DNA from 4 places in the Sutcliffiella sp. NPDC057660 genome. Region 4 is predicted to be linked to each of the others. Evidence: riboswitches for the same ligand, from Rfam matches in the RefSeq annotation. Region 4 holds a riboswitch; each other region holds the start of a gene.
The links. Region 4 has a riboswitch for cobalamin ahead of ACFVAD_RS04060 (acyl-CoA thioesterase). Riboswitches for the same ligand answer to the same signal wherever they lie in the genome.

Region 1 (3,151 bases), on a different contig from region 4:
CCGGGATATGACGGAAGAACGCAGGCTCGATAAGCTCCGCAAGGATTTTATCGCGAATGTATCACATGAACTGCGTACACCGATTTCCATGCTGCAGGGATACAGTGAAGCAATCGTCGATGATATTGCAGGAACGGATGAGGAGAAAAAAGAGCTTGCATCTGTCATCTATGATGAGTCGTTGCGCATGGGGAGACTCGTTAACGATCTTCTAGACCTTGCGAGAATGGAAGCAGGCCATATTTTACTGAACTATGAAGAAGCTAATGTTGCAGTGTTTGTGGAAAAAATAATTCGCAAGTTTCAGGTGCTGTCAAAGGAAAAGAACATCAGTCTAAGTTACGAGATGACTGGACAAGGCAAAATCGCATTTGATGTAGATAGAATGGAACAGGTTTTGACCAATCTCGTTGACAATGCGATCCGTCATACGGAAAAGGGCGGAAAAATTACGATCTTAGTCAATTTGTCGGATCTAGGTTTGAAAATGGATGTAAAAGACTCCGGCCACGGTATTCCTGAAGAGGATCTGCCGTTTGTGTTTGAACGGTTCTATAAAGCGGACAAAGCTCGTACAAGAGGACGAGCAGGGACAGGTCTCGGCCTTGCCATTGTAAAGAATATTGTCGAAGCACATAATGGCCAGATCTCCGTTCATTCGAAATGGAATGAAGGAACGACATTTTCCCTGTTTATTCCACGAACAATGAGGTAATATGTTTAACATTAGCGAATAATCTTGTTTAGTATGAAACATTTTCTTGTCAGCAAGGGACATATTGTGTAATATGAAAGCTAGTTAATTGAATAGTTTTGAAGATGTGGTGTCACCTCGGTGACTTAAAAGGGAATTTGGTGAAAGACCAAAACTGTCCCCGCAACTGTAAATGTGGACGAAATGAGATAACCACTGTATGATCCGGCTTGAGAAATCAGGCTGCCATATGGGAAGGCTCAAAGTAGGGTGAAGCATGAGTCAGTAGACCTGCCAATTGTCTAAACTTAGTTTCAATGCTTCGGGGGTTGAGTGAGAGAGACGGCGTTTATTTATACGTGCTTTTTATGCCGTTTACACCTCATCCTTCATATTGGATGAGGTTTTTTTGTTTGCTTCAGAAGTGAGTTAACAACAAGAGGGGACTTATTTTTCCAGCGGGGGGATGAACAAACCATCTTGCAGTTTTACCTACTACATACATAAGGGGAAATGACACATGAAGAAATTCTTACTGACACTATTAGCAGCATTTATATTGGCACTGACAGGATGCGCATCAGGGGGAAATAATACGAACTCCAACTCCTCAACAGAAGCGCCGGTAGAGGAGAAGCAGCAGGACCAGCTCGAAACGACCATCAAGCTGACAAAGGATGGAGAAGATGTAATCAGTGAGAAAACTCTGGAATTTGAAGAAGGCGAATCATTGATGGAAGTCATGGAACGTAACTTCGAATTGACCCTGGACGATACCAAGGAATTTATCGTTGGGATTGATGGGGTAGAGTCGGATACAGCCAACTCCTATTTCTGGACATATAAGGTGAATGAGGAAGAAATCATGGTCGGTGCAAAAGAATACGTGCTCAAGGCAGATGATGTTGTACACTTCGACTATGCAAAGTGGGAATAGTTTTATGCCTACTAAAAAGCTTGCTTTATTAGGGGTGCTCATCGCTTTATGCGTAGTGGGGCGGATTGCTTTCGCCTCCATTCCTAATGTTCAGCCTGTTACAGCAATCATCATCATCTGTTCATTTTGGATGGGGCCGGTGACAGGATTGATTCTGGCTTGCGGCAGTACGATTGCCTCCAATATGGTGCTCGGAAGCGGCACATGGACGGTCACCCAGATCATTGCATGGTCGATTATCGGGTTGATGAGCGGAATGATCGGCAAATGGTTCCATAAGACACCTGTCGTCATTTTGGCAATCTATGCAGGCGTTTGCGGACTTTTGTATGGTTTTGTCATGTCACTTGAACGTTTGGTAGTTGGCAAGCTGTTTTGGCCTTACTATTTGGCAGGAATTCCATTCGATGTGAACCATGCGATTGGGAATGTTGTATTTTTCATTATACTATTTCCAGTGTTATCGAAGCTGCTGAAGGAACGGGCGGCGTATATGCTTCAATGAACAGAAGGGGAGCCTTGAAAAGGGCTTCTTTTTTTTGGAGGTAAGGCGAACCATCTTGTTCCATTTCCGTCCACTTCTTCTGAACTGACCTGTCCCAGAATTCCACAAAACCAAACAAAAAAGGTGCTCAAAGACCCCTACAAAGTTGACTGACCCTCCATTATAATAAAACAATATGGACTGATTTTCCTATTAAATATAAAAAAGATTACCTTCAAAAATACTATGAATATTTTCCTGAAAATTCCTAAAAGAATATAGCCAAACTGTAACTTTTGTCATATATTTGTAATGTAACTTTTTTAATATAGTATACGACTAATCTAATGAACGGAGGGAAAGGATGAATACGGTTTTTCAAGAGCTCTATGAAAAATATCACCATGATGTCTTTCAGTTTTTATTTTATATGGTAAAAAACAAAGAGCATGCCGAGGACCTCGTTCAAGAAGTTTATATAAAGGTTTTGCGTTCTTACGATCGGTTTGAAGGAAAGAGCAGCGAGAAGACTTGGCTTTTTTCGATCGCCAAGCATGTTGCGATTGATTCTTTCCGAAAGCAGAAGGGTTGGAAAAGTAAACTACTTGAAACTTTTGACTGGAGCACACAACAGGTAAAAGATCATGCACCACTGCCTGAAGAGATAGCTTTACAAAATGAACAGGTTCAACAAATGTACCGGTGTCTGGATAAATGTAAGGTGGATCATCGTCTTGTCCTCGTCCTGCGGTACATACAAGCCTTATCGATCCAAGAAACAGCCCAAATATTGGGGTGGACGGAAAGTAAGGTGAAAACGACTCAACATAGGGCTTTAAAGGTCCTGAAGGCTCATATGGAAGAACTCCAAGAGAAAGGGGGGAACAGTAATGCGTCATAAACAGCATATGGAGGAAGAACAACTGGAAAAGCTTTTGCGGCAAATGCCGAGAGTGAAAGATGACCGTGACCCAAAACAAATATATCGTGAAGTACATGTTGGCCTAAATAAAAAAACACGCTCCTTTAACGTGAT
Region 2 (3,151 bases), on a different contig from region 4:
CCCTGGGAAAGCGGATATTCCAAATGATCATCTCTTCATTTTTCGGGACTTCCTCCAACCACCGCAGCCCAAAACCATTTTCCAGGACAATATGGAGGACGGTAGTGATCGGAATGGTTACACTACTGCTTAATAGACCAAGGAGGGCTGCACCAAGTACAAACCCTCCACATCCTATATAGAGCCAAACGAGCTTATTAGTTAAATATTTCCGGATAAACGATTTTTGCAAGTGTTTCCACCCCTTCAATTAAACGAGGACCAGGTCTCGTTACCATATCGCTATCCACATCATGTACTTCTCCAGATTTTATTGCAGGAACCTCGGCCCAGCCATTACGTGCCATCACCGTTTCCTTTGGACTTTCCACATAGTATCCGTACGTGGTGACAATCACATCAGGATTTAATTGAACGATTTCTTCTTCGGTCATCTTGACCCAGCCTTCTTGGTCGCCTGCTGCATTTTCTGCTTGGATGGATTCCAGCATTTCATGCATAAACGTTCCTTGGCCTGTTGTGAAAATATCCGGAGCCGGTGATACCTCGACCCACACTTTCTTTTTATCCGTTACAGATTTTGCCTTTTCCTTCACCGTTTCAAGACGTTCTTTCATATCGGAAACCAGCTCTTTGGCCTCAGCCTTCTTACCTGTAGCAGTACCGATCAGATCGATTGTTTCGTAGACATCATCAAAAGAAGTCTCACTGCCAATAACAATGACCGTAATACCAGCTTCTTCAAACTGGGACAATATTTCAGCATGCGTTTCCAAATGATAGTCCGTCACAAGGGCAATATCCGGTAGTAGTGTAAGGATACGCTCGACATTCATGTCCTGCGCCCCAACTTTCTCTATTTCCAGTGCTTCTTGTGGATAGTTGCAATAGTCGGAAACCCCCACCATTTTATCGCCTAATCCTAATGCATAAGAGATTTCAGTACTGCTGGCCTGTAGGGAAATAATAGATTCCGGTTCCGCTTCGATGACAATTTCCTCGCCGGTTTCATCTTTGATGGTGACAGGAAATTGCTTCCCTTCCGTTCCTTGCACTTCATTCGCAGCAGATTCATTTACTTCGCCACTTGACTGCTTGTTCGTATCAGTCCCATTCACTCCACATCCCGCTAAAATTGCCATTGTCATTATTAGCGTAATAATGCTCCACTTTTTCCATAATTGCTTCATGTTTTTTCTTCCCCTTTTTCTGCTTTTTTGGCAAATAAAAAAACGCTATCCAAAAGGAAAGCGTTGAACGTAAAAATGCACCTATATTCCCTGTCAATGAGACTGGCAAAATAGGAATGGTCTCTGAATAACCACGCACTTTAAACATCCCTTTCCTCGAAGGTGTTTAAAAACAACATAGGCAGGTCTCCTGACTTGCACTTCATCAGTCGGCTACTCCTTCCCATGCATCATCATGCAAAGTGGAGATACGTTAGCTTTCCTCAGCGCTTACAGTGGCGGGACCGTGTTGGACTTGCACCAACTTCCCTTTTCACCTTAAATTTCATTGTCATGAACATTTAAGGAACCTATTTGTCTTAATATTCGTTTTTTTATTCTAAAAGTCATTATAGTTTAACTTCATACTCTTGTAAATTTAATTTTTCCGCTTCAGGAGATGGTCGATTCCGATACTCCTGCAGCGGAAAAAGTGGCCATGTTCTTCAGGATCCTGGCTGAAGCCTCCACGATAGGATACGCGAGGGCAGCACCCGATCCCTCCCCAAGTCTCAATTCCAAATCAAGCAGTGGCCTCTTTTTCAGCAGCTCCAAGGCACGCCTATGCCCAATTTCCTTTGATTGATGGCCGATTATCAAATATCCTCTGATATGCTGGCACATTTCTACCGCTAATACCGCCGATACTGTACTAATAAATCCATCTATTAAAATTGGAATTCTCTTTTCGGCTGCAGCAAAAATTGCTCCTATCATTCCTGCTATTTCGAGTCCACCAAGCTTCGACAATATATCCAATGGATCTCCTGGATCAGGATGGCGATTTTCAATGGCTTGTTTGATCACCTGCTGCTTATGCTTGATCTGCTGCACGGATATTCCAGTACCTGTACCTACTATTCTCTCCAGATTATTTTCCCCGAGAAGCACAGATAGGATAGCACTGCTGCTTGTTGTATTGCCTATTCCCATTTCCCCTAGCAATAGACACTTTGCTCCCCGTTGAATCATATCATTTGCGACGTCCATACCCACTTGGATGGCTTCCAGCGCTTCATCCGGACTCATGGCATCTTCCTTTAAAAAGTTCCCTGTACCATAACGGACTTTTCTTGAGATGAGCCCTTCCCTTGCGATCTCACCTGCTACACCAATATCGACAATATCAAGCTTGGCTTCAATCTGTTTTGCCAGCACATTAATCGCAGCTCCGCCATTCAGGAAATTATGTACCATCTGGACAGTAACTTCTTGTGGATAAGCAGAAACTCCCTCTCCTGCCACCCCATGGTCCGCAGCAAATACGATCACACCAGGAGGAGAAACCGTCGGAAAACGGCTGGAAGTGATCTCCCCGAGCTGAATTGCCAATTCCTCCACCATTCCTAAGCTTCCGATAGGTTTTGTTAAGGTGTCTAAATAAGCACGCACCTCATTCCCAATATTTTTGTCAACTGGTTGTATTTTCTCACATATCTTTAACATGGCAGGCACCTTTCTGAAATTCCTTCATTTTTTGATAGATTGCATCCAATTGAATGTGTTCCCTCACAACATCCGCCAACCGGTCAAAGGATTCTTCTCTTTTTTTGGCAAAAGAGACCCTTTCGATTATTGGATCCAATCCTTTTTTAACCCTTAATTCATTTAGGAGGAACTCCCTGAACTCGTCGTTATGAAAAATCCCGTGAAAATAAGTCCCCATGATCAGCCGATCCTCACTCCATACTCCCTCTACCCTGTCGTCCAGTTCGATTAAATGATCACACCCTGATTCAAAATGCGATTCTCCCATATGTATTTCATAGCCGGAAACAGGAAATGTATTATCTTGAATTGTGATGACCCCTTCGGAGCGGATGGTTGTTTTATTGACCGTGATAGTGGTATTCATGGGAATAAACCCTAATCCCGGAGCCTGCTTAATAGGAGATTCAACTCCCAATACATCCTCGATTTCT
Region 3 (3,151 bases), on a different contig from region 4:
TCATCTGTTTGGTAACCTCTTTTACTGAAATACTCTCCCGTATGCCAATCGGAGCCTTCAAATGCTGGGTATGCCCCTTTTTCCTTTGCTAAGGCTGCACTTGCCCCAATCGTATAAAAGGCGATTTCTCTATAGAGTGAGTCTGCAAATTGTACCGCATCTTCACTTTCCCATTTGATTCCCTCCAAGGCAAGAAGATGATGCCATCCGAATGTTCCCAATCCGATCGCACGGTATTTCTCATTGGTCAGCTTTGCTTGAAGGACCGGAATGTTGTTAAGATCAATGACATTGTCGAGCATCCGGACCTGAATTGCTACTAATCTTTTTAGGACTTTTGCAGGGATTGCCCGCGCAAGATTGATGGAGGAGAGGTTGCATACAACAAAGTCCCCTGGTGTCTTCACCGTCACTATCGCCCCGTCCTTTACAAATTGCTGGTTCGTGGTGGTGGCACTTTGGTTCTGGGTGATTTCTGTACAAAGGTTGGTGCAATAGATCATCCCAAGGTGATGGTTGGGGTTCGTACGATTGACCTCGTCACGATAGAACATAAACGGACTTCCTGTTTCAAGCTGGCCCCGCATGATGCTTTTCATGACATCGATGGCAGGCACCTTATCATGATGCAGGGAAGGATGGTGCACACACTCCCAATACTTATCACGGAAGCTGCCCTCGCCTTTTTGTTCATCAAAATAATCCTCGAGCGAATAGCCCATCACATTTCTTACTTCATGTGGGTCGAACAGGTACCAGTCGCCACGGCTTTCCACTTGTTCCATAAATACATCGGGAAGGCATACACCTGTGAATAGATCATGGGTACGCACCCGCTCATCGCCATTATTTAGCTTGCTGTCGAGAAAAGGGAATATATCCTTATGCCAGACATCCAAATATACAGAGATGGCCCCTTTGCGCTGTCCAAGTTGATCTACACTTACAGCGGTATTGTTCAACTGCTTCATCCAGGGAATGACCCCACTCGATACACCCTTAAAGCCTCGGATATCACTTCCTCGACTGCGGATTTTTCCTAAATACACGCCGATTCCGCCACCTGACTTTGATAGATTGGCAATATCTGTGTTACTGTCATAGATTCCTTGTAAACTATCATCCACAGTATCAATGAAACAGCTCGATAGCTGGCCATAGCTTTTCCCGGCATTGGAGAAGGTGGGTGTCGCGACTGTCATATACAGGTTGCTTAGTGCCCAGTATGCCTCTTTTACCAGGGCAAGACGATTGTTTTCTTCCTTGGCCATCAAGGTCATGGCAATAATCATGAATCTTTCCTGCGGAAGCTCCCACAGAGCCTTGTTGTAGCCACGGGACAGATAACGGTCTGCAAGCGTCTTGAGCCCGATGTATGTAAAAAGCTTGTCCTTTTCGGGATCGATGGACTTTTCCAATTCCTTTATTTCTTCTGTGCTATATGATTCCAAAAGTGCCCGATCAAAAATGCCCACTTCCACCAAGGAATGCAACAGGTAATGGAAATTATCATAGGGGGTATCAGTGCCTCGTGTCTTGCATGCTTCCTCGTATAATTGTTTCAAAAGGATCCGTTCCGCGACAAAGGTCCAATCCGGCTCACTCTCCGAAATGTAGCCAATCGCCTCCAAGGTTAGATGCTTATAGATTTCCGTATTTTGGTTTCCAACCAGCTTAGCTGCTTTTTCATTGAAGGATTCTGTTTCCAGGTGGGGGAACTCGTCCAATATACCAAGGATCCAATCCTTGCTGTCCAATGTCTTGTTCGTATTATTTAAAGTTGAAGTAATCATAAGCCGTTCACTCCGTTTCGCAATAATAAAAGGCTGTTTTCGCATGCATTGTTGCTTTTGACGTATCCCACGCAAACACGTAACATTACTTGCTTTCGTGCTCTTTTCCCATGTAGTATTATTTTCTTTTGAATAATACAGGGAAATATGCTGTAAAAAATCCAAATGCCGATTTTTTACGGACATAAGCAATACACTTTACGAAAAGAGCCTAATAAAAAAAATCCACCCAGGGCCTGAGTGGATCAAACGATATTAGAATACGACATGGAAAATACCTCCAACTCAATAGGGAAGGGGTATTGATTCATGCAAGCTTCTAGCACCGTTTCATCATCTCAACTCCCGAAGAATAAGAAACTAGATCGAAAAGGCAGGTCTCCTGACTTGTGCTTCTTCCTACATTGACCCTTCCCATATAAGAGCCGTTAAGCCTACTTATACAGTGGTGATTCAATTCGTCTGCACTTACAGTTGCGGGGACAGTCCCGGATTTTCACCGGATTCCCTATTAAGTCTCGTTAAAGACACCTTTTTCGCATTAATACTATATGTAGTTGTTTTGCATATTCAAATAACTGTATTTTGTGTTTTTTGATAAATCTATCATAATCCATCTTTAAGTATATTACAATCAAAAAATAAAAAAAGAGCTGCAACAACCGCGGCTCCTATTTGTTCAATTGGAAATCCTGGAGAATCTGTTCGATGGAACCTGTAATCTGGATATCTGTCAAACTCACCCCAGTGGAGATGAATTGCAGGCTGAGTTCCGGTCGTAACCCGGTAATGATCGGTGTAATCCCGATTAATTTCAGGGAACGGATAAGCAGATCTAATGTGTGCACTACCGTCTGATCCAAATTATATACGCCTGAAAAGTCAATAATCAACTTATTGATGGACAAGTTCTTGCTTTTCTGCAAAGTCTCTTCAATCAAGATGCTTGCTCTTAGCTCATCTATTTCCCCAACTAAAGGCAGAACCGCAAGACCTTCAAAAAGTGGCACGATCGGGATGGAAAGTCTGATGAAACTGGTCCGGGTATCCTGTATCTTCTGTTCGGTTGCAACAGTGAATGCATGGCTGAAACCATAGACGATGATATTGAAAATCTCATCAATGTGGATGAAAATTTCAGTAAGTTGATTGAGGTGAATGCCTTCTTTGGCACCTTCCTCCTGAATGAAGGTCCATAGTGCCCGCTTATACAGCGTCATATTGGATAATGCATTCTCCAAGGAGCCGCCAGCCTGAACAGACATGATCCCGACGGATTCACCCCAGTCTTTTGCCTCATCCAATAATGTATTCACCGGGTCCTGCACGTACTTCCCAATAAATTTGATAAGAGTCTG
Region 4 (3,151 bases):
GGTCTCACATTGGCCACTGCTCCCGCAGGACAAGGAAGGCTTCGTAAGCCATGCATCGCACGCAGAAAATGCTCGCATTTTCAAGGAGTCTTCGTCTTGCACTCCAATCAACCGCTAGAGTAATCTAAAACCTAAATGCATATTTTAATACTTTTAAAAAACCGAACTAATTTGAACGAAAACTCAAATTAGTTCGGTTTTTACTTAGGCTAAAACACTTTTGTCCCAGCCTCTTTATTATGCTTTTTCCTAGTCTATAGTTTGTGAAGCTTTCTTTTTCAGAATCAGTAGTGGGGCGTAAAGAATGAGAAACATGACGATAACCACCAATTCCAGCGAAAGGATGTACCATGGATATGGTCCGAGCAAATCGATGATGCTGGCATTTGAAGGTTTCCTGGCCAGAAACATATAGTTTCCTCCAGTTTGCTTATTAATAAAGAATACCAGGATGGCAATAAGCTGTAGCGCGCCAAACGCTTTCCACATGGATTTTATTGTAACAGACTTCTTTTCCACCCATAGCATATAAAAAACCGACAGGATGATGGCAATATGTGCCGCAAAGAAATGCAGAAAACGAAAGTGGGGAAAATCATAAAAAAGCTCTGGCGTAAGCAATGCCTGTAGCGCACCACCAAGTCCCAGGAAATATACCACTTCAAATGTCCAGGTTTGCCTGGTAAAAAGCATCCACATGCACAGATACAAGCTGATGGAGCATAGCTGAAAAGGGAGGGTGTAGCTTGTATTCCACATATCGGTCGTAATATACCAATAGTTCAGCCATGCCTCTGACAATAGAAGGCATCCAAAAATGACCCACCTAGCATACACATTGGTGTATTTTCCATTGCGTAGAAAGTACAACAGTAAAATGAGCGACAATGCGATAACCAGCGCTAATATATGGGACGATGACAAGAGTAGTGTCCCTTCCATTAGAGCATTCGGGTCAGTATATGAATCGACCACTTCTCACCACCGCCTTTCATGTTCATTTCTTCTTCCATATCTCTACTAAACCACGCTAAATTCCTGCTATCTTTTTTCCAGACGTTTCTTTTTGCGCTCTGAAGCACTGTTGAAAAGCATTTTTTCTGCATCTGTCACAGGAATTACTCCTGGAACCGGAGTTGGCCTTCCATCTTTTCCTTTTGCCACCATCGTCAAAAAAGATGTGGTGGTTGTCGTTTTTTCACCTGTTTCATAATTTTCATTTTCCACTTTTACAAAAATCTCCATGGATGTCCTCCCTGTGGAGGCCACTATCGCCTCGAGAGTCAGAATATCCCCGACCTTCGCAGGTGAAAGAAAAGTCACTTGGTCGATGCTAGCAGTCACAACTACGTTCCTGGAATGCTTCATAGCAGTAATTGCGGCAATTTCATCTATGTAGGATAGAATCACTCCTCCAAAAATGGTACCCATATGATTCGTATCCGGCGGCAGAACCAACCTTGTCTGTATGGTCCTTGATTGATCGGATGAAACGGAATTGTTGGTATTCATAAGTTAATAATCCTCCTCATTAGTAAAAAACAAGAGATGTTTGGTGTATCTAGCTGTTGATTGGAGCAATAGGCGAAGACTCCTGCGGGAGGCAGCGGTAGGCTGGAGACCCCACAGGGCGAAGCCCGAGGAGGCGCCAGCACCGCCCCGCGGAAAGCGCAGCCTAGTGCGGAAATCAACAGCGGTGTTTAAAAGTGCCAATTAAAAAAACTCACCCTGCAAAAGGATGAGTGAAAGACGGATGCAGAAAGAAGCCTTGATAAAAAAGCCTTCATTTCGATCCCTCGTTCTATCTCTCACCTCCCGAAGAAGATAGTACTTCATCAATCAGACAGGTCTCCTGACTTAGCTTCTCCCTAATCTAGCCCTTCCCATACTCAAAAGTAATAGTGGGTTCTCTATTTCGTCAGCTTTACAGTTGCGGGTACAGTTCTGGACTTTCACCAGATTCCCTATTAAGTGCGTGCACATCTAATTGATTGGATGATTAAATTGATATTGCCACTATATTCTACCATTAAACAATATCTTCTAGTAAATGAATATTCTGTAGATTTTCGACGCGTATTTTGAAGGGAAGTGCCTCAAAGAATAGTGCGATACCCCATACATGGTTCCATTGTCACAAAATAGTAAGAAAAAGAAGGTTGAGAAAAGGCTGTATTAGTGTGTATACTTAAACTTGCAAGTTTTTCTACCCCATTAACCGGGTATGTATTCCTAAATATAAATATGCAACATAAGTGAGGAAACCTATGTTCTATAAAACACTCATTCACCCTACATCAAAAGAATGGATTGTGCTCTTCCATGGATTTGGAGGAAACTACTCCATTTTCTACAAGCAATTGAAGCCCTTCCGTTCCGAATATAATGTACTTTTACTAGATTTACCGGGACATGGAAAATCTCCATATCCAAAAGGTGTGGATCTATTTGAGTATTCTTCCGATAAAACCCTTGAAATTCTGAATATCTTAAAAATAAAATCCGCCCATTTTGTTGGCATTTCACTTGGCACCATTATTATGCAGGAAATTGCGCTGCGCTCACCCTCTTCAATCAAGTCGATGATTTTAGGAGGCGCTACGCCAAAGTTAAAAAAATGGGGGGAGTTCCTTTGCCGACTTTCCGTCTTTTATCCACTGAGAAAAATGCTCCCTCATATGGTTCCTTATAGAATTTTTGCGAGAGTACTGTTACCAAAAAGCAATCACTCAGATTCCCGGAAAGCTTTCATCAAGGAAGCTTATAAACTCTCCAAAGAAGCTTATCTGGGGTGGGTATTATCCGGACTGAACGGGTACACCACCTACGATAGATTGGCTGAGACTGAAAACAAAATCCCGAAGCTGTATATATCGGGTTCTGAAGACCACATGTTCCTGGAAAGCACAAAGAAATATGCAGCCAACGAAGAAAACGCTACAATGGAAATCATCGAAAATTGCGGTCATGTTTGCAATATTGAAGAAAGTGAAAAATTCAATGATCTTGCTGTTTCCTTTATGAAGAGTGCAAACAAGGTGCAGATTACTGCATAGATGGTGATGAAGCTGAACTTGGTGTTCAGCTTCTTTTTCATAGGCTCCATTTCTTTTCCAATTAAAAAACACAAGGAGCCATTTCCTTGTGTTTT

Region 1: it holds a riboswitch for cobalamin, as region 4 does, so the genes downstream of both, ACFVAD_RS09970 (DUF4430 domain-containing protein) here and ACFVAD_RS04060 (acyl-CoA thioesterase) in region 4, are expected to answer to the same signal.
Region 2: it holds a riboswitch for cobalamin, as region 4 does, so the genes downstream of both, ACFVAD_RS11615 (ABC transporter substrate-binding protein) here and ACFVAD_RS04060 (acyl-CoA thioesterase) in region 4, are expected to answer to the same signal.
Region 3: it holds a riboswitch for cobalamin, as region 4 does, so the genes downstream of both, ACFVAD_RS05305 (ribonucleoside-diphosphate reductase subunit alpha) here and ACFVAD_RS04060 (acyl-CoA thioesterase) in region 4, are expected to answer to the same signal.

What each region holds. Positions count from the first base shown of each region.
Region 1 covers NZ_JBHVHV010000007.1:204,537-207,687, reverse strand. Annotated here, with positions in the region: gene ACFVAD_RS09975 (ATP-binding protein) at 1-715, shown strand, start outside; cobalamin riboswitch at 806-1,007, shown strand; gene ACFVAD_RS09970 (DUF4430 domain-containing protein) at 1,215-1,631, shown strand; gene ACFVAD_RS09965 (ECF transporter S component) at 1,636-2,136, shown strand; gene sigX (RNA polymerase sigma factor SigX) at 2,480-3,016, shown strand; gene ACFVAD_RS09955 (hypothetical protein) at 3,006-3,151, shown strand, end outside.
Region 2 covers NZ_JBHVHV010000009.1:40,702-43,852, forward strand. Annotated here, with positions in the region: gene ACFVAD_RS11610 (FecCD family ABC transporter permease) at 1-232, opposite strand, end outside; gene ACFVAD_RS11615 (ABC transporter substrate-binding protein) at 198-1,190, opposite strand; cobalamin riboswitch at 1,354-1,559, opposite strand; gene cobT (nicotinate-nucleotide--dimethylbenzimidazole phosphoribosyltransferase) at 1,623-2,675, opposite strand; gene ACFVAD_RS11625 (cobyric acid synthase) at 2,659-3,151, opposite strand, start outside.
Region 3 covers NZ_JBHVHV010000004.1:130,017-133,167, reverse strand. Annotated here, with positions in the region: gene ACFVAD_RS05305 (ribonucleoside-diphosphate reductase subunit alpha) at 1-1,793, opposite strand, end outside; cobalamin riboswitch at 2,149-2,343, opposite strand; gene ACFVAD_RS05300 (STAS domain-containing protein) at 2,465-3,151, opposite strand, start outside.
Region 4 covers NZ_JBHVHV010000003.1:165,631-168,781, reverse strand. Annotated here, with positions in the region: gene ACFVAD_RS04065 (YwaF family protein) at 250-975, opposite strand; gene ACFVAD_RS04060 (acyl-CoA thioesterase) at 1,042-1,512, opposite strand; cobalamin riboswitch at 1,826-2,002, opposite strand; gene ACFVAD_RS04055 (alpha/beta fold hydrolase) at 2,268-3,056, shown strand.